3 regions of the Viridibacillus sp. NPDC096237 genome follow, and region 2 is predicted to be linked to each of the others. Evidence: riboswitches for the same ligand, from Rfam matches in the RefSeq annotation. Region 2 holds a riboswitch; each other region holds the start of a gene.
The links. Region 2 has a riboswitch for S-adenosylmethionine ahead of ACQKMD_RS08810 (methionine ABC transporter ATP-binding protein). Riboswitches for the same ligand answer to the same signal wherever they lie in the genome.
Positions count from the first base shown of each region.

Region 1: it holds a riboswitch for S-adenosylmethionine, as region 2 does, so the genes downstream of both, ACQKMD_RS07860 (cyclase family protein) here and ACQKMD_RS08810 (methionine ABC transporter ATP-binding protein) in region 2, are expected to answer to the same signal.
Region 3: it holds a riboswitch for S-adenosylmethionine, as region 2 does, so the genes downstream of both, ACQKMD_RS12390 (methionine biosynthesis PLP-dependent protein) here and ACQKMD_RS08810 (methionine ABC transporter ATP-binding protein) in region 2, are expected to answer to the same signal.

Region 1 is NZ_JBNNTI010000009.1:87,806-99,002, reverse strand. It holds gene ACQKMD_RS07885 (MBL fold metallo-hydrolase) at 1-682, shown strand, start outside; gene ACQKMD_RS07880 (tyrosine recombinase XerC) at 1,599-2,555, shown strand; gene ACQKMD_RS07875 (GNAT family N-acetyltransferase) at 2,666-3,214, shown strand; gene ACQKMD_RS07870 (putative bifunctional diguanylate cyclase/phosphodiesterase) at 3,719-5,443, shown strand; gene ACQKMD_RS07865 (PTS transporter subunit IIC) at 5,687-6,724, opposite strand; SAM riboswitch class I at 7,406-7,501, shown strand; gene ACQKMD_RS07860 (cyclase family protein) at 7,578-8,315, shown strand; partial or broken gene ACQKMD_RS07855 (GNAT family N-acetyltransferase) at 8,435-8,890, shown strand; gene ACQKMD_RS07850 (biotin-dependent carboxyltransferase family protein) at 9,033-10,025, opposite strand; gene pxpB (5-oxoprolinase subunit PxpB) at 10,022-10,747, opposite strand; gene ACQKMD_RS07840 (LamB/YcsF family protein) at 10,956-11,197, shown strand, end outside.
Region 2 is NZ_JBNNTI010000011.1:58,299-69,495, forward strand. It holds gene ACQKMD_RS08790 (LysR family transcriptional regulator) at 16-918, shown strand; gene ACQKMD_RS08795 (dicarboxylate/amino acid:cation symporter) at 1,307-2,476, opposite strand; gene ACQKMD_RS08800 (MetQ/NlpA family ABC transporter substrate-binding protein) at 2,713-3,519, opposite strand; gene ACQKMD_RS08805 (methionine ABC transporter permease) at 3,581-4,249, opposite strand; gene ACQKMD_RS08810 (methionine ABC transporter ATP-binding protein) at 4,242-5,267, opposite strand; SAM riboswitch class I at 5,394-5,500, opposite strand; gene ACQKMD_RS08815 (thioredoxin family protein) at 5,557-5,865, opposite strand; gene ACQKMD_RS08820 (hypothetical protein) at 5,877-6,221, opposite strand; gene gcvH (glycine cleavage system protein GcvH) at 6,301-6,681, opposite strand; gene ACQKMD_RS08830 (arsenate reductase family protein) at 6,760-7,116, opposite strand; gene ACQKMD_RS08835 (acyl-CoA dehydrogenase family protein) at 7,224-9,008, opposite strand; gene ACQKMD_RS08840 (acetyl-CoA C-acetyltransferase) at 9,036-10,208, opposite strand; gene ACQKMD_RS08845 (3-hydroxyacyl-CoA dehydrogenase NAD-binding domain-containing protein) at 10,240-11,197, opposite strand, start outside.
Region 3 is NZ_JBNNTI010000020.1:38,791-49,987, reverse strand. It holds gene ACQKMD_RS12440 (YpjP family protein) at 1-293, shown strand, start outside; gene ACQKMD_RS12435 (thymidylate synthase) at 693-1,637, shown strand; gene ACQKMD_RS12430 (dihydrofolate reductase) at 1,650-2,129, shown strand; gene trhA (PAQR family membrane homeostasis protein TrhA) at 2,230-2,865, opposite strand; gene ACQKMD_RS12420 (DegV family protein) at 3,055-3,894, shown strand; gene ACQKMD_RS12415 (GDSL-type esterase/lipase family protein) at 3,969-4,739, shown strand; gene ACQKMD_RS12410 (YpmS family protein) at 4,747-5,322, shown strand; gene msrA (peptide-methionine (S)-S-oxide reductase MsrA) at 5,335-5,859, shown strand; gene msrB (peptide-methionine (R)-S-oxide reductase MsrB) at 5,856-6,281, shown strand; gene ACQKMD_RS12395 (aminotransferase class V-fold PLP-dependent enzyme) at 6,459-7,637, opposite strand; gene ACQKMD_RS12390 (methionine biosynthesis PLP-dependent protein) at 7,633-8,763, opposite strand; SAM riboswitch class I at 8,836-8,939, opposite strand; gene ACQKMD_RS12385 (tetratricopeptide repeat protein) at 9,113-10,042, shown strand; gene ACQKMD_RS12380 (methyl-accepting chemotaxis protein) at 10,256-11,197, opposite strand, start outside.

The DNA of each region.
Region 1 (11,197 bases), on a different contig from region 2:
AGCCATTCCTCGTCTTATGGTGGACCAAGAATTTCTCTTAATGAGGAAGCAATTTTTTACTGAACTATACATATCAATGGGATGCATAGAAGAAGCGCAGCCCCGTCTTAAAAAACTGCAACAGACAATTGATTCTCAAAAAGAACAAGCTCTTCAAACGGTAATTCGACCATTAGGGGAAGGGGATAGCATCTTAGGCATGCAAGTTATAGAAACTCCCGGTCATTCTGCTGATTCTATTAGTTTTTATGACGAAGATAGGAAGTTGTTATTTGCTGGGGATGTTGTATTAAAAACTACTTCATCAAATGCAATTGTAGATCCAGATGTAAAAGGCAACCGTCTACATACTGTAAGTCAACTAAAGCATTCTTTAAAAAGAATACAGCATTTATATGTAGAATATCTTTTCGCGGGGCATCAAGAAATAATAGAAGATCATCAAAGTGTCATTTCAAATAAACTTGATAGGATGCAACATAAAGCGAACCGTTTATATTCAGTCATAAAAGAAGGAATACATCATCCGAAAGAAATTGCCCAAGATTTATATCGACACAAGTACAATTCAGAGTTTTCACTCGTCATGTCAGAAGTCATAGGCTACTTAGATTATTTAGAAGAAGAAGGACGTTTAAAGAAATCATTACAAAATGGCGTTTGGCACTATATAGCACTATAATTGTAAACCCCGCACTATTTTGTGTGGGGTTGTTTAGTATTACTCCCTCTTTTTGCATCTTTGTGTACAAAGGTTAAAATTTTCCTTCGCTTTGATCTCCACTCAAGATCCTTTTTTGGAAATTTCATCTCCATGATCATCGATTCAATTTCAATCTAGTCTGATCTTCCTATATTATTTGACTTGTCATTTATTTTTACATTTATAGTATTCATATATTTCTTTTAAAATAAAATTTCAGAATCCTTCATTCATAAATAACATTATTTATATTAAATTAAAATAAATTGTAAATATAGAAGTGAAATTCAATTATTATTTTTTATGTAAATTTAAGTATAATAATTACTAAAATATAAGTTATATTATTTTAACTTTTATAGAACATAAAATACACATATTGTTATAAAAGTTATTTATAACATTACGATCTTCTCCCTCTATTATCATCAATTATTGTAGTCAATTTTAGTTTATGAGCAACTTTAACTGCACCTATAAAATTCCCTTTTCCTAAATTAAATCGTATGTTTCTTGTGATTTTCTTGATACTTTCAAGCATGCCACAATCAACTTTCTTACGACTTTTCGAGAAAAACCTCATTTTGATACCTTTCTATTCTAAACACACATTCCAATTATTAACTAATATTAAATACTTTTTATATTTAACCTTAGTTAATACTAAAAGAGGGGAAAAAAACACGAAAATCTAATGCAATTCGAGACGGATAGTAATGTGGATTTTGTAATCTCGAATCGTCTGAGAGCAAATTTGAAGCAACCTAAATTTTGGGTATATTTGGTTGTTTTTGAAAGTAATATTCTTATAAAAAATGTTTTTTAAATAAGGTTCCCAAATACACATTTGGGAACCTTATTTGTGTTAAAATAGTAGTAAAAGAGGTGATGAATTTTGCCAATTACATACCCGAAAGTAATGAAAGATTTCTTAGTCTATTTAACAACTATTAAAGGTAAATCGAAAAGAACACGTGAAGAATACGAATATGACTTATTATTATTTTTTAGATTCTTAAAAGCAGTACAGAAAGATATGGATATAAAGTTTCTAAACCAAATTGATATATCAGATATAACAATTGATTTTATTAGAGAAATATCATTAGAGGACATGTACTTGTTTTTAGCATACTGTGAGGAGCAACGACATAATAGTGCTCATGCTAGAGCTCGAAAAGGAGCTACTTTAAAATCTTTTTTCAATTATTTAAAAACTAAACGTCATTTAATAGAAGAAAACCCTGCAAGTGAGCTAGAATCCCCCAAAATAGGGAAGCGACAACCGATATATATGACGATGGAGGAAGCTAGAGTTTTCATAGATGGTATAAAGGAATCCACACATTACTATCGTAATTATTGCATGATTACATTCTTTTTAAATCTAGGTATTCGTGTTACAGAGCTATGTAAATTGAATTTAACTTCTATTCAAGGTGACTATTTAACCGTTACTGGTAAAGGGGATAAGGAAAGGACGGTTTTCTTAAATGAAGCTTGTCTAAATGCCCTTTCTCGGTATATAAAGAAAGAACGCTATGCTATTAAAGGCGCTGATACCAATGAATCATTATTCCTTTCTCAAAAAGGAACACGCTTAACAAGACAACGTGTCGCGAAAATTGTAAAAGAGATTAACGAGCAATCGGGATTGAATAAAACAAAGTTAACACCACATAAATTACGACACACATCAGCGACGATGATGTATAAAAGCGGGGCAGATATACGTAGTCTGCAGCAAATTTTAGGCCATTCAAGCGTTTCTACAACGCAGATTTATACGCATGTAGAAGATAAAGAAATCCAGCAAGTGATTGAAAATAATCCGTTCAATCAGATTATTTAATGATAAAATACTGCAAAATCGGCACTTTAAACGACATTGTAGTTTTTGTATTTTATTACCATATAAATAGTTCTATAATATCACTATTACGTTTATATAGGAGGTTATTAATGTTTAGTATACAAATTGATGAGCAATTGCAACTTAAACTGTTGCAAGAGTATGATGCAGAAGAGCTTTTTACGGTTATGAAAGGGTCAAAAGAGAGTTTAAGAGAGTGGTTACCCTTCATAGATTCAAATGAAAGTGCAGAGGATACATTACAATTTATCCGATCAAGTCTAAAGCAATTTAGTGCTAATGATGGCTTCCAGACTGCCATCGTATATAAAGGTAAAATCGTAGGGGTTATTGGCTTTCACCATATAAATTGGCAAAACAAGTCTACCAGCTTAGGTTATTGGTTGTCAAAAGACTATGAAGGGCTAGGTTTTATGACCAAATCAGTTCGTAAGCTTCTAGATCATGCCTTTCACAATCTCAAGCTAAAACGAGTAGAAATTCGTGCTGCTATCGCAAACAACAAGAGTAGAGCCATTCCTGAGCGTTTAGGAATGACTTTAGAAGGTGTTAGTCGTCAATCAGAGTGGCTATACGATCACTTTGTAGATCATGCTGTTTATAGCATCCTTGTTGAAGAATGGAAAATACGTAGTTGAGACCATTGAAAATGGTCTTTTTTTCATTTAGTTTACATAATATTATTATGTAAACTAAATGAAATTATGATAGTTATTATTACCTAAAATTTTTGATTTTATATATATTAAGCTTAAATGAAATGGTTGTTAATTAAATGTTTTTTATAGGTAATAAAAAATTATAACTCACTAATTCTCTTTTCTACTTTTGCATTCTAGACAATGGAACTAGCTAAGTTTATTATTAATTTCATTTGATTTTTGTTGTTTTTGAATTATTTTACAGTTATAAACCTATATATTGTAGAAAATATACTTCTAAAATGCTACATATACTATAGTAAAGGTGTAAAAATTTGATAATAGAAATATTTTTCTTTAGCTCAATACACTTATGTTTTTTTACTTAGGACTTTTCGACTTTTGTTTTTATTTGGATAATAGCCTTATATTGGGTGTGGTAAAATAATACCAAGAGAGAAAGTACTCGAACAATGTCGAACTGATTAGGAGTGAGGTCATATGGACCAAAGTTATAGTCAAATGACAGGTCTAAGCCAACTTGATGATTCGTATACAGTCCAACAATTAATAGATATTCAACATGCATTAGACCACTCGATTATAGTCGCTATAACAGATAATCGAGGTATCATTACATTTGTAAATAATCATTTTTGTGCCATTTCTAAATACAGTAAAGGTGAGCTAATCGGGCAAGATCACCGTTTGTTGAACTCAGGGCATCATTCAAAAGCCTTTTTTAAAGAATTATGGTGTACAATTGGCAGCGGGGAAATATGGCGCGGTGATATTTGTAATCGTGCAAAAGACGGTAGTTTGTATTGGGTTCAGACTACGATTATACCGTTTTTAAACGATAAAGGTACACCTTACCAATATGTGTCGATTCGAACAGATGTAACAGAACAAAAAAATATTAAAAAGCTGAAATTCTTTGCTTATCATGACGATTTGACAGGCTTATATAACCGTCGGATGTTGAATATTCGATTGGCAGATTTATTTAAAAGCGCACATAAAGAAGATTTTTCATTGTCACTTTTAATGATGGATGTTAACCGTTTTAAGAGTATAAATGACGGATTAGGTTACTTAACGGGTGACTTATTTCTAATTGAAGTGGCGACTCGTCTAAAAAGACTCGGTATCGATGAAAAGTCACTGTTTCGATATAGTGGTGATAAATTCGTCATTATTATGAAGAATGAAAAGCATGCCATTTGGAAGGCGCATCAAATAATGGCTAACTTTGAAGACAGTTTTCTAATTGAACAATTTGAATTCTATTCTTCTGTCAGTATCGGCATATGCTCAAGCCCTTCTGATGCAAACACGCCAGAGGACTTAGTCAAAAGTGCGAACGTCGCATTGCTTGAAGCAAAAAAGCATAAATCTAGTTATTATATACAATATGAAAATACGATGAATAGTTCTCATTATCAATTTCTACTTTTAGAAACAAAATTGCGTCATGCAATAAAGCAAGATGAAATTCAATTGTATTATCAGCCGAAAATCGAGTTGGAAACTAATCAATTAATTGGTATGGAAGGTTTAATACGTTGGTATGATAATGATTATGGCTTCATCTCTCCAGCTATGTTTATCCCATTTGCAGAAGAATGTGGATTAATCAGTTCAATCGGTGTGTACACATTGAAAATAGCTTGTAAACAAATGAAGAAGTGGCTTGATGAATATGAACTAGATATTCGTATTTCAGTTAATATATCACCAATTCATTTGAAGGAAAGAAATTTTGTACATAATTTACGTAAAGTATTGCAAGAAACAGGTTTACCTGCTAGAAATTTAGAGTTGGAAATTACGGAAATGAGCTTAATGCATCAAACAGAGGAATTAATTGAAACGTTTAATCAAATAAAGGCGCTAGGTGTAATTATTGCAATTGATGATTTTGGTACAGGCTATTCCTCACTCAGCTATTTAAAACAATTCCCAATCGATATATTGAAGATAGACCAATCGTTCATACAAGGATTAAAAACAGGGCTTAGTAATGTTGCAATGGTGACAGCGATTATCAAATTAGCGCATGCTCTAAGTATGCAAGTGATTGCTGAAGGTGTAGAAACGGAAGAAGAATTGTGTATAGTTCGTGAAAATCTTTGTGACTTCGCCCAAGGATACTACTTCAGTAAACCATTACCAACAAATGAATTTTCAGCGAAATTACATGAATTGTATGTTTCTAGAATTTAATGAATTAACTTAAATAAGTTGAAAACAAAAAAATCACCTCTATACGATGAGGTGACCTCAGACTGTAGACAAACTCGAAAAAAACGAGTTTTCTACAGTCTTTATTTTTATACAGGATAGATCAGATTTTCCGAGGCTTATCGTTCATTTTCCGCAGGCGAGCGTACGCTACTCCAAACCAATAAAATACTACCTTCTACTTTTCTATCTACTCAATCATTTTTTGACCTTTTTGAACTACTTTTATTCGAAGTGAACTTTATAATCATCTGATTTAATAAGTTTAAATTTATGTTCAAACAGTCGAAGGAACATAACATTTAATACAATCGGCAATATGAAGAACATACTTAACATAACAGTAATATTGAATAGATTCCAACCGCCAGTAGCTAGGTTTATATAATTCAGAGGGCCAACTAAGCCAGCAAGGCCGAATCCTGCACTGATAGGGGTTCCAGCGACCTCTACAATACCTGCTAAGCCACCAAGGATAGCTGCTGTAATCATCATCGGTAAGGCAATTTTAGGCTTCATAAAAAAGTTGCGCATTTGAATCTTTGGAGAACCCATTACGTGGGCAAGAGCAGTGCCTAAAGAGTTTGCTTTATAGCTTGCAATACACATTCCTACACCAGAAGCTACAACACCAAGATTGGCAGCACCAGCACCGATACCTGAGAGCATAATAACAGTTGCAACTCCGATTGTCGATAATGGTGATAAAATTAAAATACTAAAGATTACAGCAATGGTTGAGCCCATTATCACGGGTTGTAAATGTGTAATATTATTAATAATAACACCAACATATCCTGACCCATTACGAACAAAAGGTAAAATAATAGTGCCTAATAACCCAGGGATGAAAATTGTTAATGCTGGTAGTAGTAAAATCGTGTAGTCCTTTAAACGTGTACCTACGTATTTAACAAATAACACAGCTAATCCTGCTGTAATTCCTGTATTTATCACAACGCCTATACCATTCAGTGTCATAACGCCGTCAGTTGATATTTGCACTACTCCGCTACCTACAATCGAAGCAAGACCAATACTAGCAGTCTGAATTGGCGTTAATTTAAATGACAGACCTACAGTTACACCGATAATGACAGGTAACATGCTCATAACGAGTACAGATATATCTAAAATATGTTGTAATATCGGAAAATATGGAATGATCAATTTTAATATTTCACCCACTAAAGCATTTGGAATGAGGGATACTACAATTCCCATACTCATACCAGTTAATAACTTGTTAAAAAAATCTTTCATACGACAAATCTCCAATCTCAAGTGAGTTAATGTTCTAAATTATATGAACAATTCAGACGGCGGTCAATGCAACCAATAGTAGCATTCTATTGAATAAACACATAAAAGAGTAAATATACAACATCAACTAGAATATTATTGATAAATTCGCACATTTATTTTATCTGACAATTCTATCATTTAAGTACTTTTTATAAGCTGATAGATGTGGACACAATAAATCAAAAAATAAATGAAGTAATTTATGAAGGAGAGATTACATGGATAATATGTTATTAATGTCTCACAGCATCTTCCCAACGGCCGATATATCCCGTACGTAGTCAAATGGACAAGAAGTTATACCAAATTAAGTTTTATATGGTTATGGGTATGATGCGTACTTTATAACAAACAATCATGCAATGCTTCAAGAGGAATTCATTAACTCTAGTGTGAAAATAGATCGCTCATTAAGTGATACCGATTACAACAATAAAGAGTTTGTTATCGAAGATATTGATGGTAGATGAATAGCATTTGGGATCAAACAAGGCTAAAAACGGAGCTTAAAGTTGTTTTTTTGTAATGAAAAGCTATCATAATTGCTAGTAAGAATCATATACTTAAAAGAATTTTCGAAATTTTATATTGACAATAGATTTCGAAAGTTGTAAATTTAGAAACAACAAAATAACTTTTTTCTTATCCAGAGAGGTGGAGGGACTGGCCCTGTGAAATCTCAGCAACGGACGCTGTACCGTGCTAATTCCAGAAGCGTATGCTTGAAGATAAGAAGAGTGCATGGACGTATCATCAACCTCTTCTTATCGAGAAGAGGTTTTTTGTTCAAAAAAATGATGAGGTGATGGATATGTCAACAGAATTAATCAATGCACTAAAAACGTTAAAAGAAAAGAAATGGATCGATTTAACACATACTTTTGGAGCAGATACACCACGATTTAATGCATTTAAAGGGTTAGAAAAGACAACGCTATTTTCACATGATGATGGCTTTTTTACTCAAAACTTTGCCTTTGCTGGTCAGTACGGTACACATTTAGATGCACCTATTCACTTTGTCCGTGATGCTCGCTATTTAGAAGAATTGGAGTTAAAAGAACTTGCATTGCCGCTCGTTGTAATAGATCATTCTAAAGATGTAGCCGAAAATCATGATTTCACGTTTTCAGTTCAAGATATTTTAAAATTTGAGGCTGAATACGGTGAAATTGAGGCAGATACATTTGTTGCACTCCGCACAGATTGGAGCAAACGTTGGCCTGATATTGAAGCATTTAATAACTTTGATGCTGAGGGTAATCCACATGCGCCAGGATGGTCAGTAGATGCATTGAAATTCTTATTTGAGGAGCGTCATATTAAAGCGGTAGGACATGAAACATTTGATACGGATTCTAGTGTATTATATCGTCAAAACAATGCTTTACTTGGTGAACTATATGTATTGGAACAAGATACTTATCAAGTAGAGTTGCTCACTAATCTAGACCTGCTACCTCCAAAAGGGGCTATCATTTTTAACATCGTACCAAAACCTGAGAAGGCTTCTGGCTTCCCAGTTCGATCATTTGCTATTCTACCTTAAATAATTTGTACCCACTCGTCTGAAACGGCATAGTAAGAAGTAATTTATGCTAGATACCGTTGGCTCCGGCCGTCATAGTATAGACGCAACTGAATAATAGAATCTAAGTCGTGATCCTTTTGGTTATTAAAATTGATGATTTGAATGGAATTGAAGTAGCGGAGTTATTGAATGAGCACCTTCAATGTATGGTACAAAATTCTCCTCCGGAAAGAATACATGCCTTAAATCTTGAGGAATTGAAAAAATCAGAAATCACATTCTGGAGTGCTTGGGAACAAGATACATTAGTTGGATGAGGTGCATTAAAAGAACTTAATGCTCACCATGGTGAATTAAAATCAATGCGTACTTCTTCATTACATTTAAGAAAAGGTGTTGCAAGATACATTCTTGAACATATCATTGAAGAAGCTAGGAATCGTGGTTATACGCGATTAAGTTTAGAAACAGGTTCAATGGAGGCTTTTGAACCTGCTAAGAGGCTATATTCTAAAATTGGGTTTCAATACTGTAAGTCATTTTCGAATTCTATTGAGGATTCAAATAGCGTGTTTATGACATTAGAATTATAAGTATACTGATTGAGCATTCTTTTAACAGATAGAAACGATAAAATACAAAAAGAGCATGTTTTGAATTTTTTTTTCAAAACATGCTCTTTCTCTTCGCCTAAATAGTAACTCGTTTAGTCTATTGCTCGCTCCTTTATTATTATTAAATGTTTGATGATAAGCGAACCGCTGTTGTAATGTTTTTGAGTTTTTGCTCTTTATCAATTAATGCTTGTTGAGCTTCTTCTAATGTTACGAGTTCGAATCGAATTTTAGCACCTGTTTGTAACTGTGCAAGACTTGCTAAATCAGCTGTGATGACTTGTATCATTTTCGGATAACCACCAGTCGTTTGACGGTCAGCCATTAAAATGATTGGTTTACCACTAGGCGGGATTTGCACTGTTCCAAATGTCACAGCCTCTGATAATAATTCGAATTTCTTTGTCAAAGATAACGCCGGTCCCTCAAAGCGATAGCCCATTCGATCAGCCTCTGTAGAAAGAGTATACTGATTGTTAGTTAAGCAATACTGACTTTCAGCGGTAAAACAACCCCACTCAGTTCCTTGCATTACACGAATTGTTTGCTGTTGTTTTAATGAGATTAATTCGTTGTAATTAACAGACCATGAAGTAGGACCTACCAGTTGAATTGCATATTGATGTATTTCTTTATTTTTTTTAGTATAAGGTCCGATATTTACTTCATCCAGCTTTTGTAATGCTCTACCTTCAAATCCACCCATGCCAGCTTTTAAATATGTACTTTTACTATTCATGATAGTAGGAACTTGAATCCCTCCAGCAAAGCTTACATAAGCGCGACAACCTTTTTGAGCTCGTTTAAACTTTAATACGTCTCCTTTTTTCACGATAAATGGACGCCAAAGTGGTACTGCTTCATTGTTAATGGTAGCTGTTAGATCCCCACCTGTAAGCGCAATGAGATGATCCTCATTAAATTGTAATATGGTCCCAAACAGTGAGATTTCAAGCACAGCTTCACCTTCTAAATTCCCTACAAGAATATTCGCAATTCTTAAGGAATAAGCATCCATTGCGCCACTCACGATGACCCCATATTTTTGTGAACCAAATCGCCCTAAATCTTGAATGGTAGTTAATAGCCCTGGTTTAATAACTGTAACTGTCATGATCTTGCCTCCTTTAATTGTTTGTATTCTTTTTCAGAAATTGGTTTAAAGCGAATACAATCACCTGCTTGCAAAAGGGAAGGAGGTGTTTCATTTGGTAAAAATAAATCGAGTGGCGTACGGCCAATAATCTGCCAACCACCAGGTGTTTCAAATGGGTAAATTCCTGTTTGTTTGCCTGCAATCCCAACTGAAAGTGCCGGAATAGCAAGTCTAGGTGTTTCTTTTCGAGGTGTTGCTATAGCTTCGTTCATGCCTCCCATAAAAGCAAATCCTGGTGCAAAACCTAGCATATAAACAAGACACTCATTAGCACTATGTAATTGAATGACTTCATCCTTAGTTAGGCCGTTGACTTTGGCCACATATTCTAAATCAGGACCATATTCACCACCATAAACAACTGGTATTTCAACAACTCTCTGAGAAGTTTGTTGAACTGTTGTCATTTGCGTAATAAGCTGTTGCACATACTGACATACAAAGCCAAATGATGTTACATTTTTGGACACCTTAAAAAGGGTATATGGATTATAGTAAATTGTAATATTTGTGTATGCTGGAACAGCTTCTATAAAACCAACAAACGGCTGTTCTTCAAGCATTGATGCTAAATTTTGTAAGATAGTACAGTTCGATGGATTTATTGTATTCCCGATCTGAACCATTACTGCTGAATCTCCTAAAGGTTTAAATTTTACATGTTTAAATTCTTCTCCCATAAATTACAACCCCTTATTTTGTGTTTTAAACATTATAATCATTATAGATATAGAATAGTAAATGACAAGTAAGATATTTACATTTGATATTTCATTATTGTGAGAAAGTTGAAAAGTAAATGTTTTCAGAATAATAATTTAGTGGTAGTATATGTTTTGTGTTAGAAAAACTGACATTACGCAACTAAAAAATTAAGGAGCTGAGAAAATGTTTCGAGTGGACTTGAATTGCGATTTAGGTGAAAGTTTTGGTCGATACAAACTAGGGGAACAAGAAGATATTTTAAATTATATAACTTCAGCTAATGTAGCGTGCGGTTTCCATGCTGGAGATCCTACGGTTATGAGAGAAACGGTTAAAATGGCTATTGCCAAAGGAGTAAAAATTGGCGCTCATCCAGGTTTACCAGATTTAAATGGTTTTGGACGTCGCCCAATGCAGATTACTCC
Region 2 (11,197 bases):
GGGAGATGACATACGATGGAACTACGCCAATTACGCTATTTCGTTGCAGTTGCGGAGCTCGAACATATTTCGGAAGCTGCAGAAAATTTACATATTGCCCAATCTGCTATAAGTCGCCAAATAGCCAATTTAGAAGAAGAACTCGGTACAAAACTGTTTGAACGAGTTGGACGAAATGTAAAACTGACACCAATCGGTAAAACATTTCTTGAACATAGTATTGCTGCCTTACAAGCAATCGATTTTGCAAAAAAACAAATCGATGAATACTTAGATCCTGAAAAAGGGACGATTAAAATTGGCTTTCCTACGAGTTTAGCAAGTTTCTTGTTGCCAACTGTCATTTCAGCATTTAAAAAGGAGCACCCGAATGTATCATTCAATCTGCGCCAAGGCTCTTACCGATATTTAATAAATGCAGTGAAAAACAGAGAACTAAACCTAGCGTTCCTTGGCCCACTTCCTCAAAAAGACGATGCCATCGATACGACCATCTTATTTACAGAGAATATTGCAGCCTTATTACCCGCTACTCATTCTTTAGCCCAAAAGGAATCCATTCATTTATCTGATCTACGGAATGAAGATTTTGTTCTTTTCCCCGAAGATTATATTCTTAATAAAGTAGCTGTTGAAGCTTGTAAATCTGTTGGTTTCACACCAAAAATTACTTCAGAAGGCGAAGATATGGATGCTTTAAAAGGTTTAGTAGCTGCAGGAATCGGTATAAGCTTATTACCTGAAAGTGCCTTTTATGATTCCACTCCTAGGCGAACTGTAAAGTTACCGCTAGTATCACCAGAATTCACCAGAACAGTCGGTATTATTGCACCTACTAATCGTGATCTAGCTCCTTCTGAACAAGTTTTCTTAAGCTTTGTTAATAACTTCTTCTCATTGTTAACTCAATTTAAATAACAAAAAGGCCTCAGAATTATTCCTAGGGCACTGAAAAAGTCCATAAAATAAATTTTAGCCATGGCTTTCTCTTCGATGCCGTTAATTTCCGTTCCGGCGGACGCTTTCCTGGGGACGAACCTTGAGCCTCCTCGTCGCTAACACTCCTGCGGGGTCTCAAGATGTTCGAGTTCCCCAAGGAGCTACAACATTATTTGCGGTGAATTTGAAACGTATCTTGAAGCTATTAAATGAAGAATAAGGGAAATACAAAAAACACCAGCACTTTCTGTTCAAAATCGAACGAAAAGTGCCGGTGTTTACTATTGAAGAACATTACATTTTAAAAACATAAGTTTTTCAGTGCCCTCATTATTCCGAAGGCCTTTTTATAGAACTTATTTATTTTCTAACTATGCTTGCTCTTTATACTAAAGCGGTCAACGATCATTGAAAGTGCACCGTCACCTGTTACGTTTGTTGCAGTACCAAAACTATCTTGCGCAAGATATAAAGCAATCATTAACGCAACCATAGTCTCATCAAAACCTAACATTGATTGAAGAATTCCTGTAGCTGCCATTACTGCCCCTCCCGGTACACCAGGTGCTGCAACCATTACTACACCTAACATGAAGATGAAAGGTATCATTTCAGTTAAAGTATAGGCATGATTATTTAACATCATTACGGCAATTGAACATGTTGTTAGCGTAATTGTACTACCCGATAAGTGAATTGTTGCAAATAACGGAACTGTAAATCCTGTCACTCGTTCTGAAGCACCTGCTTTACGTGCTTGCTTTAATGTTACCGGAATCGTAGCAGCTGATGACTGTGTTCCAAGAGCTGTGAAGTATGCAGGTGCCATTGTTTTTAATAGATAGAACGGATTTTTTTTATTAACGGCACCTGCCACTACATATTGTAAAACTAAAATACATATATGCATTAAAATGATTAATAAAAATACTAGTGCAAATACTGAAAGGATTTTTGCTACTTGACCAGCAAAAGTCATATTTAAGAAAATACCAAAAATATGGAATGGTAATAGTGGTATAATAATTTTCGAAATCACTTTATCAATTATTAAATTAAATTCATCAAAGAATTTTTTCATAACTTCACTATTAATAGCTGCCATACCGATACCAAGGATGAAAGCTAGTAATAAAGCCGTCATAACCCCCATCAATGGAGGCATATCAATTACTACGAATGTTTTCGCCAAAGATTCCTCTGGGTTAGCAAATTGCTCACTACCCGAAGTTGAAATTAACTTAGGTAGAATATTTGAAGCTATGAAGAATGCAAAGAATCCAGCGATTAAAGTAGAGAAGTACGCAAAGAAAGTTGCTAATCCTAATAACTTTCCTGAACCTTTACCTAATTGTGCAATTCCAGGTGCAATAAACGCGACGATTAATAACGGTACGACGAAGTTTAAAAAATTCCCGAATAAGCCATTGAATGTTGCAAATATTCTAACGCCATCTTTCGGCATGATAGTCCCAAGTAAAGCCGCCAATATTATCGCTACAATAATTTGCGGGAGTAAACCAAACTTAATCTTCATAAATTGTCCTCCTCATAAATACATATGTCTCTTCTAAAAGCATAAGCACACTTTATCACACCCACTTATTAAAGTGAATAGTATATTAATAATCCAAAAGATTTAGTATTTTCTGATAATTATAATTAAAACGTAATAATTAAGTAATAACGAGGTTTACACTATTTATTCTATAGAATCCCTTAAGTATATAAAAAACACCCAAGCAGATTCAGCTTGGGTGTTTCAGTTAGTTCTTATTCAGAAACAGGAACGATATCCCCATTCCATTCTTTTAATATATAGTCTTGCATTTCTTTTGAATGAAGAACTTTAACTAGTTTTTTAATCTTTTCGTTGTTCTCATCTTCTTTACGAACAGCAATTATATTAATGTATTGAGATTTTTTATCTTCTAATGCAATTGCATCTTTTCCTGGGCTAATACCTGCATCAATAGCGAAGTTAGAGTTAATTAATACTGCGTCACCTTCGTTATTTTTGTACATTTGTACAAGCATTTCAGGTGCAGTGTTTGCATCAAATTTTAAGTTTTTCGGGTTCTTTGCAACGTCTTTAATTTCAGCTGCAGTTTTATCTATGCCTTCTTTTAATGTGATAAGGCCTTTCGCTTCAAGTAAAGATAACATACGTCCATGGTCAGCTACAGAGTTACTTAGAAGAATTGTTGCTCCTTCCGGAAGATCTTCGAGTTTTTTATATTTTTTAGAATAGATACCAATTGGTTCGATGTGCACTCCACCAACATTAACGAAATCATAGTTTTTCTTCTTATTTTCAAGGTCTAAATAAGGTATATGTTGGAAATAATTCGCATCTAAATCGCCATTTTCTAGATCTTGGTTCGGCAAAACAAAGTCTTGATATGTTTGAATATCTAAATCAATACCTTCTTTTTCAAGAAGTGGTGCTGCTTTTTCTAAAATTTTAGCATGCGGTACATTAGCTGCACCAATTCTTAATTTCTCATCTGATTTACTACCACAAGCTGCTAGGCTTAGTGCCAGTACTCCCGTTAGGATTCCTGCTACAAGTTTCTTCATGTTCTTAACTCTCCTTTTTAACTGATTAGTTATATATGATCGGTTATACCGTTAAACCCAATTATCTTTTATCTATTTTCGTTGTCATAAGGTCGCCGATAAATTGAATAACAAATACGACAACTAGTATGAGGATTGTTGCAACAAACGTTACATCACTTTGACTTCTTTGGAAACCGTCCAAGAACGCTAAGGTCCCAAGACCACCTGCCCCAATAACACCTGCCATTGCTGTGTAACCAACAAGCGCAATAGCAGTTACAGTAATACCCGAAACTAAAGCTGGTAAAGATTCTGGTATTAGTACCTTACCGATAATTGTAGACGTCTTTGCACCCATTGAACGTGCCGCTTCAATGACACCTTTATCAATTTCTTTCAACGCTATTAAAACCATACGCGCATAAAATGGAGCTGCTCCAATGATTAATGCCGGTAAAGCTGCATTTGGACCACGAATTGAGCCTAGTAAAAGCTTCGTAAATGGAATTAATAAAATTACTAAAATAATGAAAGGAATCGAGCGGAAAATATTCACAAGCGAACCTGTTAACCAACTGACTAATTTATTTGCCCATAATTGTTGAGGGCTTGTCAAAAACAGCAAAATACCTAAAGCTAAACCAATTACGAATGTGAAAACTGTAGCAACACTTGTCATATATAGTGTTTCTATTGTTGCTTCCCACATTTTCACCCAATCTACATTCGGAAAGAGATCATTAAGCATTTTCGATCACCTCCGTTTTTACTCCATGTTCATTCATATATGTCACTGCTTTTTGTACATTATCCTTATTACCATCTAGCTGTACGATGAGCGTACCATATGGACCACTCTTCGTTTGCGAAATATTCCCATGGACAATATTCAAGTCCAGATTAAGTTCACGACTTAAATGTGAAATAACTGGCTGGCCAGTTGAAGAGCCTACAAAAGTTAATTTCACAAGTGTTCCTGATGGGTAGTTTTCAATAATTTGTCCAATTGATTCTTTACGCTCGTTTGTGTCAGTAATTTGAGATACAAAGCGTTTTGTAACATCTGCTTGTGGTGATTGGAATACTTCTAGAACATCACCGTTTTCTACGACTTGTCCTGCTTCCATCACAGCCACACGATGACAAATTTTACGAATTACATGCATCTCATGTGTGATAAGCACAATTGTTAAACCCAATTTTTCATTGATATCTACTAGTAAATCTAAAATTGAATCCGTTGTTTCAGGATCAAGCGCTGAAGTCGCTTCATCACAAAGCAATACTTCTGGATTATTAGCTAATGCTCTTGCAATACCAACACGTTGCTTTTGACCACCTGATAGTTGAGAAGGATATGCTTTCTCTCTTCCTTTTAAACCAACTAATTCAATAAGCTCTAATACCTTCTTTTGACTCTCAGCTTTAGATAAACCTGCAATTTCTAATGGAAATGCTATATTTTCTTCTACAGTGCGTGACCAAAGTAAATTGAAATGTTGGAAGATCATACTGATTTTTTGACGTGCATTACGTAACGCAATTCCTTTAATCGATGAAACTTCCTGGCCATTTACAACAACTTTACCGGATGTCGGTTGCTCCAAACCATTTAATAAACGAATGAGCGTACTCTTGCCCGCTCCACTGTATCCAATAATGCCGAATATTTCTCCGTTTTCAACAGATAAATTCACATCTTTGACAGCAGTTAACTCTCCGTTAGCGGTTTTATATTTTTTCATTACATTTTCTAACTTAATCACTGTCATACCACCTTTATTTTAAAACTAAAAAGTATGCACTTTCTAATGGCATCTTTTTGAAATTTAAAAAACCCTTCTGCAGATTAACAGAAGGGTTCAACGCAATACTATATACGTAAAACCGTTCTCTCATCTTCCAAAGTAAATACTTTGTGTGATTTGGCACCGTGCCATATAAATATGACGGTTGCCGGGCTTCATCGGGCACTTCCCTCCACCTCTCTAAATAAGAGTAACGACAATATTTAATTAGTTATGATTGCTACTTTATCACGCTATTACTTTAACGTCAATCATTTAATTGTAATTTCTCAAATAAATAAGGTACTGATTGAAATGCGTAGATTTTATCGCGGATTTTACCATTTTCTGAAATAATTAAGCAAGGGACACTTTCTATTTCATAATCAAATGCTACATCTTGTATATAATTTAAGTTCGCTTTACCAATCGGGATATCACTTACGACATGCTTTACAACATCCATCATTTTCGACGCAACTGCACATGTACCACATAATGGTGTATACAAATAAAAAGCCGCAAGAGAGGAGGTTTTCATCATCTCTTCCCATTGTTCACGTGACCATTCTTCCATGTTTGTCATTCCTATACTATAAGATATTCTTTATGAACTTTAAAATTTGCAGCTAATAATATTCTAGCTAAATGTCTTCTTGGAGTAGCTTCTACTTGTTTATAAGTAGAGGAGGTGTATAAATAACGAGCATTTGGGAACTCTCTCTTAAAAAGAGCACGGAGTTTATCACCCGATGAGTCAGCATCAAAAAATGCATACATCTCGTAATCATCATAGAGTGCCAAGATCTCTTCTAATCGACTTGCACTAACTGTTCCATTCGTACATATTATCGGAATATCCTCTGCTAGTATTGGCGCAATTTTCAACTTATCTTGGCGCCCTTCTACGATAATCAGCTTGTTAAAAGTCATATATACCCTCCTAACAAATACTTTTTGCCGCTTACTAAGTTTAAAAAAACGCCGAGCAAATGCACGGCGTTTTTGAATCTTATTCTTCGATAATTGCTTCGTATTGTTCAGCAGTTAATAATGCATCAATTTGAGCGTTATCTGCTGGTTCAACAACAACCATCCATGCTTTTTCATATGGAGATTCGTTAACGAACTCTGGGCTCTCTTCTAGGTCTTCGTTAATTTCAACTACTTTACCGGAAATCGGTGCGTAAAGTTCAGATACAGTTTTTACAGATTCTACACTGCCGAATGGCTCGTCTGCTACTAATTCATCTCCAACTTGTGGAAGTTCAACGAAAACGATATCGCCTAGTTCTGATTGTGCGAAATGTGTAATACCGATACGTACTTTTCCGTCTTCAGTTTTTACCCATTCATGTTCTTCAGAATAGCGTAAGTCTTTTGGTGTGCTCATGAATACCCCTCCAAATATGTAATTACATTCACTTTAAGTTTGACATATTTCCAGTGTAAAAACAAGCATATGTCTGTGTTATTTCCACGTCTCTTCAAAGTCTGATTCTTTAAAACCTAACGTTACTTTTTTACCGTCTGTAACAATCGGACGCTTAATTAACATACCATCTGAAGCAAGCAATTCTAATTGCTCATCTTCCGACATATCAGCAAGACGATCTTTCAATTGTAACTCTCTATATTTTATTCCTGAAGTATTAAAAAATTTCTTCAGCGGTAAACCACTTGCATCTAAATACTGTTTTAATTCCTCTTTAGAAGGTGTTTCTTCAACGATATGCTTCGCTGTATAGTTTACCCCATTTTCTTCTAACCATGCTTTTGCTTTACGACAAGTTGTACATTTTGGATATTGAATCAATAAAATAGACATATACATGCTCCTTTTTCCAAACTATTTAATTCTATTGTAGTGGGAGTATAGCCTACAAGCAAGAAATCCGAACACAATTTTGTGTTCGGATTTTCATCTAGCTTATTTTAGACAACAAATTTTTCTGCTTCAATAAGTTTAACTGAAGCTTCACGTTTTTTCGCAATAACATTGTACGGGTTATTACGAGTTAGTTTACGAAGAGCAGAAAGCATCATTCGAGCGTTGTCGCCGTCTACAGCTGTAATGATTGTTTCTTTTGCTTCTTTTTCGATTTCTTCAAATGCTTCCTGACAGAAGATTTGAGTGTATAGTAGTTTTTGGCTTGCTTTATCTAATCCATCACGAGCAATAGCTTTTTCTGTACGTAATACAGTAGACTCCATTGCAAATAATTGGTTAGCGATATTCGCAATGTTCACTAGCAATTCTTGCTCAGCATCTAATTTTGGACCATATTTTTGTGCAGCAAGACCGGCAGCTAATAAGGCAATTTTCTTCGCATTTTTTACAAGATATTTTTCTTGTGCTAATGGTTCATCGCTGATTTCTTCAGGCATTAGCATTAATAATTCTTGTTGTAGGCTCGTTGCTTGTTGCAATAATGGTAGCTCACCTTTCATTGCTCTCTTCAAAAATGTACCTGGAATGATGAAGCGGTTAATTTCGTTTGTTCCTTCGAAAATTCGGTTAATACGTGAGTCACGATAAATGCGCTCTACTTCATACTCCTGCATGAAACCATATCCACCATGTAATTGCACCGCTTCATCGGCGATGTAGTCAAGTGTTTCTGAACCAAAAACCTTATTGATAGAACATTCAATTGCATATTCTGCAATTGAAGCTGCAATTGCTTTACCATCTTTTTGTTCTTCTTCACTTAATTGACCCATACGATCTTCAAAATATCCTACTGTACGGTAGATTAAACTTTCAGTAGCGTAAAGCTTAGAAGCCATTGTTGATAATTTCTCTTTTGTTAAATTGAAAGATGAAATCGGTGTTTTAAATTGTTGACGTTGGTTTGTATACGAAATTGCTAATTCTAGTGCACGTTTCGATGCACCAATTGAACCAACACCTAACTTGTAACGACCGATGTTCAATATGTTGAATGCAATGATGTGACCACGACCTACTTCTCCAAGTAAGTTTTCGACTGGCACTTGTGCGTCTTCTAAAATTAGCGTGCGAGTTGAAGAAGATTTAATTCCCATTTTCTTCTCTTCAGCACCGACAGATACACCTGGGTATTCGCGTTCTACTATGAATGCTGAAAATTTATCGCCATCTATTTTCGCATATACGACGAATACATCCGCAAAACCAGCGTTTGTAATCCATTGCTTTTCGCCATTTAATACATAATGTGTGCCTTCTGCGTTTAATTTTGCAACTGTTTTGGCACCTAACGCATCTGAACCTGAACCCGGTTCTGTTAATGCATAAGCAGCGATTAACTCACCTGATGCAAGCTTAGGTAAGTACTGTTGTTTTTGCTCTTCATTACCGAATAATACGATTGGTAATGAACCAATCCCAACATGTGCACCATGTGTAATAGAGAAACCGCCCGCAACTGACATTTTCTCAGCGATTAATGCAGATGTTACTTTATCTAAACCGAGCCCTTCATATTCTTCAGGTACATCTGCAGCTAAAAGACCAAGTTCACCAGCTTTTTTCAATAATCGAACTGAATGCTCAAACTCATGGTTTTCTAAATTCTCAACGACTGGCAATACCTCGTTTTGCACATAGTCTTCTGCCGTTTTAGCAATCATTTTATGCTCTTCAGTGAAATCTTCTGGTGTAAATACTCGATCTAGTTCCACATCTTCAGTTAAAAAGCTACCACCTTTAATGATATTCATTGTTTTTTCTGTCATACTAATACATCCCCTTTTGTGTGTTATTTATAAAATTTCAAATACGCCAGCAGCTCCCATACCGCCACCAATACACATTGTTACTACACCGTACTTTTTACCTTGTCGTTTTAACTCATGGATTAACTTTAGCGTTAAGATGGAACCTGTAGCGCCAAGCGGATGCCCTAATGCAATAGCACCACCATTGACATTTACTTTTTCAAGGTCTATCCCAAGTTCGCGCACCACTTGAATTGATTGTGAAGCAAATGCTTCGTTAATTTCCCAAAGATCGATATCTTCAATAGATAGTCCTGCAATTTCCAGCGCCTTTGGTACAGCAACCGTTGGTCCAATACCCATAATTTCAGGAGGCACTCCACCTACAGCAAAGGATAAAAATTTCGCCATCGGCTTTAAGCCTTGTTCTTCAGCCTCTGCACGATCCATAACAAGCACTGCAGCTGCACCGTCTGAAGTTTGCGAAGCATTTCCTGCTGTCACACTTCCAGTTACTGAAAACGCTGGGCGTAATTTCGCAAGTGTTTCTTGAGATGTACCAACACGTACACCCTCATCCATATCAAAAGTGAATTTTCTCTCTTGTAAATTGTTCCCTGCGTCTACGTATCGTTGCACGACTTCCACCGGCACGATTTCATCGACGAATTTACCTTCTTGAATTGCTTTTGCAGCTAGTTCATGAGAACGTACAGCGAAGGCATCTTGATCTTCACGACTTACATCATATTTCTTCGCTACTTCTTCAGCTGTGTGTCCCATCCCCATATAGTATTGTGGGGCAGTTTCTGCCAAAGTCGCATTAGGTCTAATCACGTTACCCATCATAGGCACTAAACTCATCGACTCAATACCACCTGCAATAATAGCTTTTGAATGACCAAGCATAATACGTTCCGCGGCATAAGCAATTGATTGTAAACCAGATGAACAGAAGCGATTTACTGTTACAGCTGGAGTAGTATCTGGTAATCCAGCAAGTGCTCCGATATTACGCGCGATATTCATCCCTTGTTCTGCTTCAGGCATAGCGCATCCAAGAATTAAATCATCTATGTCCCCTTCATATCCAGCTCTTTGCAATGTCTCTTTCACAACTAATGCTCCAAGATCATCAGGACGTATAGTTGCTAAAGATCCTTTTTTCGCTTTTCCAATAGGTGTTCTTGCACCTGCTACAATAACAGCTTCACGCATAGTAGATTCCCCCTTAATCACTTCTCTAAAATTAGTTGCGAAGTGGTTTTCCTTTCACTAACATATGTTGCATTCTAGCTTGAGATTTCGGCTCTGCAACAAGGCTTAAGAACGCTTCACGCTCTAAATCTAGTAAGTATTGTTCATCCACCAATGTGCCGTATGGAACTTTGCCACCTGCAATAACATAGGCAAGCTTTTTCGCGATTTTCAAATCATGTTCACTAATGAAACCTGATTGGTACATCCCTTGGGCACCCAATAATAATGTTGCATAGCCTGTTTCACCTACAACTGGCACCTTCGTTCTAATTGGTGCAGTATAGCCACCTTCATATAGTGCCAATGCTGCTAGTTTTGCATCATACAGTTGGTGATCAGGGTTAACACTAATACCATCTGCAAAGTTTAAGAAGTTATTTTCTCTTGCTTCCTCAGCAGATGTTGAAACTTTCGCCATTGCGATAGATTCGAATACTTTGTTTGCAATATTTTGATAATCGATTTGTACTCCATTTGGTAACCCTTTTAAATGCTTCATGTACAACTCTTTATTACCGCCACCGCCAGGAATTAGACCTACGCCTACTTCCACAAGCCCCATATATGTTTCCATAGTTGCTTGAATATGAGCTACTGGTAAACATACTTCCGAACCGCCACCAAGCGTCATCGCAAATGGTGCTGCTACTACTGGCTTTGAACTATACTTAATTTTAGTCATCGCATCTTGGAAACCACGTATCGTGAAATCTAGTTCGAAAATATTGTCATCTTGGGCTTCCATAAGAATCATCCCTAAATTAGCACCCACGCAGAAGTTCTTCCCTTGGTTACCAATAACAAGCCCCTTGTAATTTGCTTCTACCTCATCAATAGCGTAGTTAATCATTTGTATAACATCTAATCCAATGGCGTTTGCTTGCGAATGGAATTCAAGTAATGCAATACCATCACCCATATCGATTAAACTCGCACCTGAATTCGAT
Region 3 (11,197 bases), on a different contig from region 2:
CGAAAATGCAAGAAGCGATTGAAATGACAGTAAATCGCTTTGATAACGAAACAACAAAATCATTGGCAATTACCGAAAACCCAAGTGGTGATTACGCGGAGAAAATTTTCCACGTTTATAATACTGCATCTAAACAAGACGTCATACGTTTCCATGTACGTACGGAAAATCGCCCATTTGATGGCTATTATTACAATTTCCATTATCATACGTATGAAGATCAATTCACAGCACATTACGACTTAGGTGAAATCTATTGGTCTAAAAACACACCACCAAAATGGTTATCTTAATGTTAAGCTCTCACGGATTGACTACAGAAGTTGAATAAGCCATCTAAATGCAAACAACCGATAAATTAGACTCTTCTGCTCTGAAAAAGTGCGGAAGAGTCTTTTATTTATTTTCAGGAAATATATAATGCGATTGTGAACTACTATTTATAAAGACTTAGATACTCAAGAAGTATCATGCAGTATTAGATAAGTGCTAATTTCTCTTCCGAAGGCAACAATCTATTATTCCTTATAACATGAAATATTTGAATATTACCCAGGAAATATTCAGATATTAATGGTCGTAATTGAAATTATTTCTTTTATCATTTTAACTATTTTCCTTTAGCTTTTGAGATAATAAAGGGGAATTTTATGATATAGTTAAAACTATATAAATTTCTAGGAGGCAGTTCAGTGCAACAATATTTACAACTTTGCCAACATATTTTAGATGAAGGAAATGATAAGGGTGATCGTACTGGAACTGGTACGCGCAGTGTATTTGGTTATCAAATGAGATTTGACTTACAAAAGGGGTTTCCTTTATTAACAACAAAAAGAACTGCATTCCGTCTTATTGCAACCGAATTACTTTGGTTTTTAAAAGGCGATACAAACGTGCGCACACTTATTGCCCAAAATAATCATATATGGGATGAATGGGCTTTTGAAAAATGGGTGAAAAGCGATCAATACGAAGGTCCAGATATGACGAATTTCGGTTTACGCGTTAATGAGGATCCTAAATTCAAAGTTCAGTATGAAGAGCAAATGGCTATTTTCCAAGATAAAGTATTGACTGATGATGATTTTGCTCAAGCATTTGGTGATCTTGGACCTGTCTATGGCAAGCAATGGCGTTCTTGGCCAGCGGATGATGGAGAAACAATTGATCAAGTTAAAAACGTCATTGAATCAATTAAAAACAATCCAAACTCACGTCGCCATATTGTTAGTGCTTGGAATCCTGCAGAAGTAGATGATATGGCGTTGCCGCCATGCCATACACTATTCCAATTCTATGTAGCAGATGGGAAACTTTCTTGTCAGCTTTATCAACGTAGCGCAGATGTATTTTTAGGCGTACCATTCAATATTGCTTCGTACGCGTTATTAACGCATCTTATTGCGAAAGAATGTGGCTTAGAAGTGGGTGACTTTGTCCATACTTTAGGTGATGCACATCTGTATAGTAACCATTGTGATCAAGTAAAAGAGCAACTATCTCGAACACCACGTGCATTGCCACAGTTTGTTATAAAAACAGAAAAAGAATCCATTTTTGAGTATGAAATAGAGGATTTAGCGATTGATGGCTACGATCCTTATCCACGAATTAAAGCGCCAATTGCGGTGTAAGGGGGTAAATAAATGATTTCATTGATCGTTGCTCATGATGAAAAAAATGTCATTGGCTTAAATAATGCAATGCCATGGCATTTACCAGGAGACCTAGCCTATTTTAAACGTACAACAATGGGGAAACCGATGATTATGGGACGCAAAACGTTCGAGTCTATTGGTAAGCCTCTTCCGGGACGTACGAATATTGTTATTACTCGTGATGAAAAGTATGCTGAAGAAGGTATTGTCATTGTACATTCTTTAGAAGATGCATTAGTTGAGGCTAAAAAAGAGTCAGAGGAAATAATGATTATTGGTGGGGAGCAAATTTTCCGTATGACTTTGCCTATGGCAGATCGTCTTTATGTTACGAAGATTGAAAAGCAATACGAAGGCGATACATTCTTCCCGTCATATGGGGGCGAATGGCAAATTGTTTCACAGTCCGAAGTGAATGAAACAGAGGATGGCTTGAAGTTTTCATATTTGGTGTATGAGCGTAAATAAGTAAATGAAAAGGTTGCCACTGTAAAATAATTAGTGGCAACCTTTTATTTGGATTGAGATTTTTTCTAAGGGATAAGTAAGCGTCAAATTGAAAAGTCATTTAGACATAAAATAAGATGCATGAGTACATCATGGCACTACCAGCAATAACAAATAAATGCCAGATCGCATGATTATAAGGTATTTTGCGGTATGCGTAGAAGAATGCACCAATCGTATATAAAATTCCGCCACTTAATAGAAGTGAGAAACCTGCACCTGTAATATGTGCATATAATGGTTTAATAGCGATAATGATAAGCCAACCCATTAAAATGTAGAAGATTACTGATACAAATTCAAAGCGGTGAATAAAGAAGCATTTAAAAAGAATACCAAGTAATGCTAGCGCCCAAATGATGCCAAATAAAGTCCATCCTAATGCCCCGTTTAATGCAATCAACAGGAATGGAGTATATGTACCTGCGATTAAAATGTAAATAGATGAGTGGTCTAATATAGCAAAGAATTTTTTATATTTTTCAGGCATGCTGTGAAGTAAAGTTGAAGCTAAAAATAGAATTAGCATTGAAACACCAAAAACGATGAAGCTAACAACATATAGAGTGGAGTCTTTATCAATTGCTTTCATAATTAGTAAGACAAGCGCTGGGATACATAATAAGAAAGCGATGCCATGTGTTATGGCATTCCATATCTCTTCTTTCGTGTTTTTATAATCAAAAGCCTGTTGCATATGAATTGCCTCCTTGTAATGGTAAGTTAATTATATATCTATTATGCGGCGGCTTTGTATACATTTGAACTGACAAATGTCACGTGTATTGGGTGACAAAAACTAGTAAAATAGAATAAATAGCTAACGGTTTACAATGACCTTGCTTTAATTTTATAATAAGAACAATGAAACAAAGGATGTGTCAATGTGAGACGAATTCATATAGTAACGGATTCAACAGCAGATTTAACAAAAGAAGAAATTGAAAAACACGAAATACATATCGTTCCACTATCAATACATATTGAAGGTCAAACGTATACTGATGGTGTCGATATTACGCCAATAGAATTTTTGGATAAAATGAGTAAAGCAAAGGAACTACCAAAAAGTTCTCAACCTGCTGCAGGTGTATTTAAAGAATTATTTGATGAACTAGGAAAAGGTGGCAACGAAATTATTGCTATCATGATGACTGGCGGAATGAGTGGTACTGTAAAATCAGCAGAAGCTGCTGCAAGTATGACAGATTCAAAGGTAACAGTTGTTGATTCTCGTTTTACTTCATTTGGCTTAGGATTCCAAGTACTTGAAGCATGCCAATTAGCAGAACAAGGAAAATCAGTTGAAGAGATCGTTGAAAGATTAAATAAAGTTCGTGAGAGTACGAATTTATACGTCGTTGTAGACGTTTTAGATAATTTAATTAAAGGTGGCCGTATTGGTAAAGGGACAGGTATGATCGGTTCTTTACTTAATATTAAACCGATAGCTTCTCTTGAAGGTGGCGCATACAATCCTGTAGCAAAAGTACGAAGCCATAAACAAGTAGTAAAATATTTAATTAACCAGTTTAAAGAAGATACACAAGGGAAAGTTATTAAAGGTGTAGGTCTTTCGCATGCTGAAGGATTAGCAATGGCAGAGCCACTAAAAAAACAACTTGAAGAATCAGGTTATATGGATACGAAATTTGCCTATACTTCACCAATTATTAGTACACATACAGGCCCGGGCGCAATTGGTTTTATGTACTATACTGATTAATATGATGAGCAGGGGATGATTTCATTCCCTGCTTTCTTTCATTATACGTACTTAACGAAAGGAAGAAATGGAACTTGAAGAAATTAATCATTTTCATGCTTGCAGTTCTTTTATTAAGTGCTTGCAGCAAGGAAGTAAAAACACCAGTAACACAAGAAGTCATTCCAAAAGATATCGTTTATGTTGCTTTAGGCGATTCTTTGACAGAAGGTGTTGGTGATGAGCTAAATCAGCATGGTTATGTCGGTAGATTATCGGATCAGATGCTTGGGTGGGAAGGCGTTAAATACGTCGAAGTTGAAAATACAGCAAAAAAAGGTCGACGTACTGATCAGCTCCTAGCACAACTTGAGAGCGGTAAAATTGACGAGCAATTAAAAAAAGCTGACTTTATTACACTCACTATGGGTGGAAATGACTTGATGAAAATTGTTAGACGTGATTTGTTGAATTTAAATAAAGAAGCATTTGATACGGAACGTATCGAATTTCAAAAGCGTTATGGTAAAATTATGGAGTTAATCCGAAAACAAAATAAATCAGCACCTATTATATTAATCAGCGTTTATAATCCTCTTTCCATCTTTACGAAGGAAAAATCGGACTTAAATACGATTATGTATGAATGGAATACAGATATTCAAGATTTTGCAGATGCAGATAAAAATGCATGTTTTGTAAATGTAGAGGATTTATTCGATTCGAACGAGAATATGGTTTATCATACGGACTTTTTCCATCCTAATGCTAGAGGCTACGATGAAATGACAGACCGCATAGTTGGCACAATAAAGTCTTGCGGTTTAAAAAATTTAACAAATGGAGAAATGGACTTCAAGGAGTGATGTGACGGTGAATAAGTGGAAAATAGCTTTTTTCTTTTTAGCAACTTTAATATTATCAGTAATTATTGGATTGTTTGTCTTCATTACGAAACCGGCAACTGATATGCCAATACCTGAAACAACTACAATGCCTGAAGGTAGTAAATTATTAGTTCAAACAACACCTGCGGATTTTGAAGCAATTGCAAACAAGTACATTCAGGACGCAATGAAAGCCAAGTCCATCCCTGTACATATGTACATTAATGAAGAAGTTTCTTTAGTTAGTGAGCTCAGTGTTTTTGGAATGGAGTTACCAATTACGATGAAGTTTGACCCAATAATTGATGAAGAAGGCAATCTATTATTAAAACAAACAAATGTAGAAGTCGGTATGTTGAACATCCCTCCAAGTACGGCATTAAAATTGTTAAATGACTCAGTAGATTTACCTTCTTGGATGGTTATTCGTCCAAACAAAGAAGAAGTATATATGGGTTTAACAGAGATATCAGTACTTTCAGGTTCGCACATGCAAGCAAAAGAATTTAATTTAAAAGAAGGTAAGATTATACTGGAAGTAACGGTTCCCGTTCAAGAATAGGAGGAATAGCATATGGCAGTAGCAACATTTGCAGGTGGATGCTTTTGGTGTATGGTAAAACCATTTGATCAGCAAGAGGGCATCGAGTCCGTAATATCTGGTTATACTGGTGGACATACTGAAAATCCGACTTATGAACAAGTTTGTAGTGAAACAACAGGGCATTTTGAAGCTGTACAAATCACTTTTGATCCAGCGATTTATCCTTATGAAAAGTTAGTCGAGCTATACTGGACTTTAATTGATCCAACAGATGCAGGTGGTCAATTTTATGACCGAGGACAGTCTTATATGACCGCGATTTTCTACCATGATGTAGAACAGCATAAAATAGCTGAAGCGTCAAAAAAAGCATTACAAGACTCAGGTAAATTCAAAGCTCCAATTGCTGTACAAATTCTACCAGAAAAACCGTTCTACCCAGCAGAAATTTATCATCAACACTACTATAAGAAGAATCCAGCACATTACGAGCGCTATTCAGTTGGCTCTGGGCGAACTGCATTCCAACAACAGCATTGGGGGACAAAATCATGAACAAAGAAGAAAAGTTAAAAACATTAACACCGATGCAATACCATGTTACGCAAGAGCATGGAACTGAGCCGCCTTTCCAAAACGAATACGACAGTCATTTTGAAGAAGGTCTATATGTAGATATCGTATCTGGCGAACCATTATTCCACTCAAAAGACAAATTCAATGCAGGCTGTGGTTGGCCAAGTTTTAGCAAACCAGTAGAAGGTGCTAGTATACAAGAAAACTTCGACACAAGCTTTGGTATGCGTCGCACAGAAGTACGTAGCGGACAAGCTGATTCACATTTAGGACATGTCTTCCCAGATGGTCCAAAGCCAACAGGATTACGTTATTGTATCAACTCTGCAGCATTGAAGTTTGTACCAAAGGCCAAGTTTTATGAAGAGGGTTACGGAGAATATTTAAAATATTTTGAATGAAATATTTTAATGGCAATCCACTTTTGTGGGTTGTTATTTTTTTATGTAGAAGAAAGGGGAAGGGGTGTATAAAATTACCAATTTTATGGTTAAATATCAATAAATCTGTGTAAGTGCTCTCAAAAAGTATAGAAAAAAGCCACCCCACCAATTCAGTGAAGCGGCTTATGCAATCATTTATTTATTGCCAACAACGGTAAGTTCTATCGCTTTAGCAAAAGCTTGCTCAAAATCTGCGATTAAATCATCAACATTTTCAAGCCCAACAGAGAAGCGTAAAAGTCCATCTGTAATACCACGTTTTTCACGCTCTTCTTTAGGGATAGCGGCGTGGCTCATTGTAGCTGGATAGGAAAGGATGGACTCTACGCCACCAAGGCTCACAGCGAAAATTGGAATTTGTACATGTTCAACAAATGCTTTTGTGATTTCACGATTAGGTAGTTTAAATGATAATACGGCACCAGCATTTTTTGCTTGTTTTGTATGGATATCATGACCTGGGTGCGATTCTAAGCCTGGGAAATATACCTCTTCTACGAGTTCATGAGCATCTAAATAATTTGCAATTTTTGATGCGGATGCTGTTGATTGTGTTAAACGGGCATTTAACGTTTTGATACCTTGAATTAAAGAGAAGGAATCTTGCGCACCTAAAATAGCACCGAATGAGTTTTGCATGAAGTAGATTCTGTTACCAAGATCTACGTCTTTTGTTACTGCAAGCCCTGCGATAATATCACTGTGCCCCCCTAAAAACTTAGTTGCACTGTGTAATACAACATCCACACCAAGATCTAATGGACGTTGATATAAAGGTGTCATAAAAGTGTTATCTAAAAACGTTAGAGCACCATTTGCCTTTGCAATAGCCACAACACTTTCTATATCAGTAATACCTAAAAGGGGATTAGCTGGTGTTTCTATATATAATACCTTTGTATTTGGACGTATAGCTGCTTCAACTGATGCTAATTCAGAGAAATCAGCAAATGTATGTTCAATTCCAAACTTTGTTAACACTTGTGTTACGAAACGGTATGTTCCACCGTATACTTCAGATGTCACAACAATATGGTCGCCGGCTTCTAAGATCATAAAGGCGGAAGCAATGGCTGCAATTCCTGAAGAGAATGCAAATCCACGAGTACCACCTTCAAGTTCAGCAATTGTCTTCTCTAAAGCATCACGAGTTGGATTGCCAGAACGACTATAATCATACGGACCAAAAGAATCGAAATGTTCCTGATCAAATGTAGATGATAAGTATATTGGAACATTTACTGCACCAGTTTTTTGCTCGTAATTACCACGAGTAGAAGCGGTGATTAAACTTGTTTCGATTTGTTCATTAATTGAACTCATATGATGACACCTCTTTTTCTAAGATAGAAAAAACTTGTTGTAAATCGGCGATTAAATCTTCTGCTTCTTCAATACCCACAGAAAAGCGAAGTAAAGAGTCATCAACACCCCGAGCTATACGTTCTTCTTCTGGAATATCCGCATGTGTTTGTGTAGTTGGATATGTGATAAAGCTTTCCACACCGCCCAAGCTTTCAGCGAAGACGATTAATTTCAAGCTTTCTAAAAACTTACCAACTAAGTCACCTTTTTGTAAACGGAAAGAAATCATGCCGCCTTTACCAGCAAACAGAACGTCTTTTACTAAAGGTTCTTGTTCTAGATAAGCCGCGATTTGCTTAGCATTTTCCGTATGTTGTTTCATGCGAAGATGTAACGTTTTTAATCCTCGTAGCAGTAACCATGAGTCGAATGGAGCAAGTGTTGCACCTGCTGCATTATGATTTGTGAATAGTTTTTCGCTAAGCTCTTCACCTTTACTAACGACAAGCCCAGCCAGAACATCATTATGGCCACCGATGTATTTAGTTGCACTATGTAGAACAATATCAGCACCTAGCTCTATTGGACGTTGATAGTAGGGTGTTAAGAAGGTATTATCAACAATCAGAAGTAAATGATGTTTTTTTGCAAGCTTTGCATATAGCTCAATATCAAATTCCTGTATTAAAGGGTTAGTTGGAGTCTCAATAAAAATGGCGCGCGTTTTGTCGTTAATGTAGGACTCAACTTCTTCAGTTGAAGAGAATTTCGCATAATGAGGTTTAATCGCATATTGTTCATGGTATTGAGCAAGTAAACGGTAAGTTCCACCGTAAATATCCTCAGGTAAAATAAGCTCATCACCTGATTTGAAAAGGGACAATACTAATTGAATAGCAGCCATCCCACTACTACAGGCAAAGCCAGCGTCTCCAGATTCTAAGTTAGCTATAGCTTCCTCTAATACAGTGCGTGTCGGATTTTTTGTCCGTGTATAATCGTAGCCAGTAGATTGTCCAAGACCCGCATGTTTATAGGCTGTCGAAAGGTAAATCGGTGTGTTAATAGCACCCGTTTTTTGATCAGTGTTATTACCAAGCTGAACTAGGCGTGTTTCAATACGGTTGTTTGTCATCATGTCATCATCCTTTATTAAAAAAGTAAAAGGCCCTCTAAGGAAGAGGGCCTTCAAAATATGAAGTCAATCTCCTTATCTACAAGACTACGTCTACTGGAATTAGCACCTTGCCGCAAATAGGGTGGTTGCTGAGATATCGTCGGGCCAAGTCCCTCCATCTCTCTTGATAAGTAAGTATATTCAATTGTTTGAAAGTTGATAATAATGAAATTTTACCATGTAAACATGAGAATATCAACATTTTTATGAAACAAGTATAATTTGAAAAGTTGATAAGTTTTGAGAAGTGGTACAATTTTTATATGAATATGCTATTATTTGCATAGTTGAATTGGAAGGTGACGAGATGAATTTAAATGACATAGCTGTTAATCAGTTATTACAAGAATTTAAATTTGAAGAAGCTCAAATGATGCTAGAGCAAGCAGTAATAGAAAAAAGAGATATACAATCGCTCCATAACTTAGCATGTTTTTATATTAAAGACGCTGAAGAATATTACAAAGCTTTACCGCTCTTAGCTGAAGCAATAGAACAACAACCAAAACATTATTTTCCTTTTGCTTTACTAGGTGAAATTTATTTGCGAATGGAAAAATATATTTCAGCAATCAGAATTTTAGAATATGCTTTAAAAATGGAAGATACTGAAGTAGTTCATGGGAATTTAGCAGCAGCATATTTTAACATGGACAATTTTGAAAAAGCAGCAGAACATTATAAAAAATCTGCAACTGATGGCGATTTTTTAAAATATGCGGAAATGGTTTCTTACTTATATTTAGATGATTACGATTCTGTACTTAATACGCTTAAAAAAGTTAATGCAGATGATGAAAATTATATGGGTGAAGTAAATGTTGCTGAACTTTATGCGCAAATTAACTACTTTGAAGAAGCAATTCCTTTGTTTGAAATAGGATGGAGAGAAATTGTTAGATCGTATGATTGGGTAGAACATTATGTTTATGCGCTTATTCAATTAGGTAGAGTAGAAGAAGCGTCAGATATTATAGACCAGATGAAAACAGAAACTGCTGATGAAATTGTAAAAAGTAGTGTAAGAGCAATAGATAAAGCGTTGATAGAGGAAAATCTCGAAGAATCCAATATGGACTTACAACATACAAAAGAAAAATATAATACACTGATTGGACGAATTTTGAAGGGCTACCGCCCAAGAATTTATTTCGAGCCATACTATGTTTTAAAATGTTATCTATATGGCTGCAAAGTACATGGTAATAAAACGTATGCCGAATTTGTTAATATGTAAATGGACGAGAGATGATGTCATGTCTCCTGCCATTTTTTTATATACGACTAACATCCCAGTGTAATCATTGTTATCACATGAAATGTTGTCTTAAGAAGGGAGGATTGGGGTAATAACATTATGAACGAAGGAATTTCTAATACATATAAATTAATGAGCGGAATAAAAAAACTTGCAATCTCAATAGAAATTGCAAGTCATTTAGTGAAAAAGTTATACTTTGAATTCCCCAACCACTTTTCGTAATTCGTCAGCTTGATTGGATAGTTCAACTGCTGAAGCTGTAATTTCTTGCATTGATGCAGAGCCTTCTTCTGCAGAAGCTGCGGAACGCTCTGTGCTCATTGCTGTATTTTCTGCAATCTGATTTACTTCTATAAAGGAGGCAGCCACTTCTTGGCTATAGCTTAAAGTTTGCTCAATTTGAATGACCATTTTGTTAATAATCGCTACAGTATCGTTTGTTTGTTTAATAATTTTATCTAAAGAAGCATTTGTTTCATTTGTCACTTCAACACCGTGTATCACATTTTGTACACCATCATGATTTTGTGTGATAATAGCTTGTACTTCTGATTGAATTGATGAAACGATCCCCGTTACTTCCAGTGCGGCTTTTTGAGATTGCTCAGCTAGCTTTCGAACCTCATCTGCTACGACAGCGAATCCTTTACCATGTTCACCAGCACGAGCTGCTTCGATGGCTGCATTAAGGGCCAGTAAGTTTGTTAGTTCTGAGATATCAGTAATTGTACGAATAATGGAAGTAATATCGGATGATTTTTTACCTAGTGCTTCAACAGTTTCTGTTGTATTAGCCATAGTTTCTTCTATCAACATCATCACTTTTGAAGACTGTTCTACGCTTTTTTCACCAAGTTCAGCAGCAATCTTCATTTGATCAGTTGCTGTTTTCACATGTTCAGCATCTGTACTTAAGTAACGTGCAGCTTCTTCTAACAAATTCATCTTTTGAACGGCGTTATTCATACGTAGCATCGTTTGCTCGCTACCTTCAGCGATTTCACCTGTTGTATCGGCAATTGATTGGATAATATTCGAATTTTCATCGGCTGAAGCCATTAATTGTTGCCCACTAGCAGATACACTTTCAGCAAGTGTACTCACGCGTTTGACTAATGAAGAGATGGATGT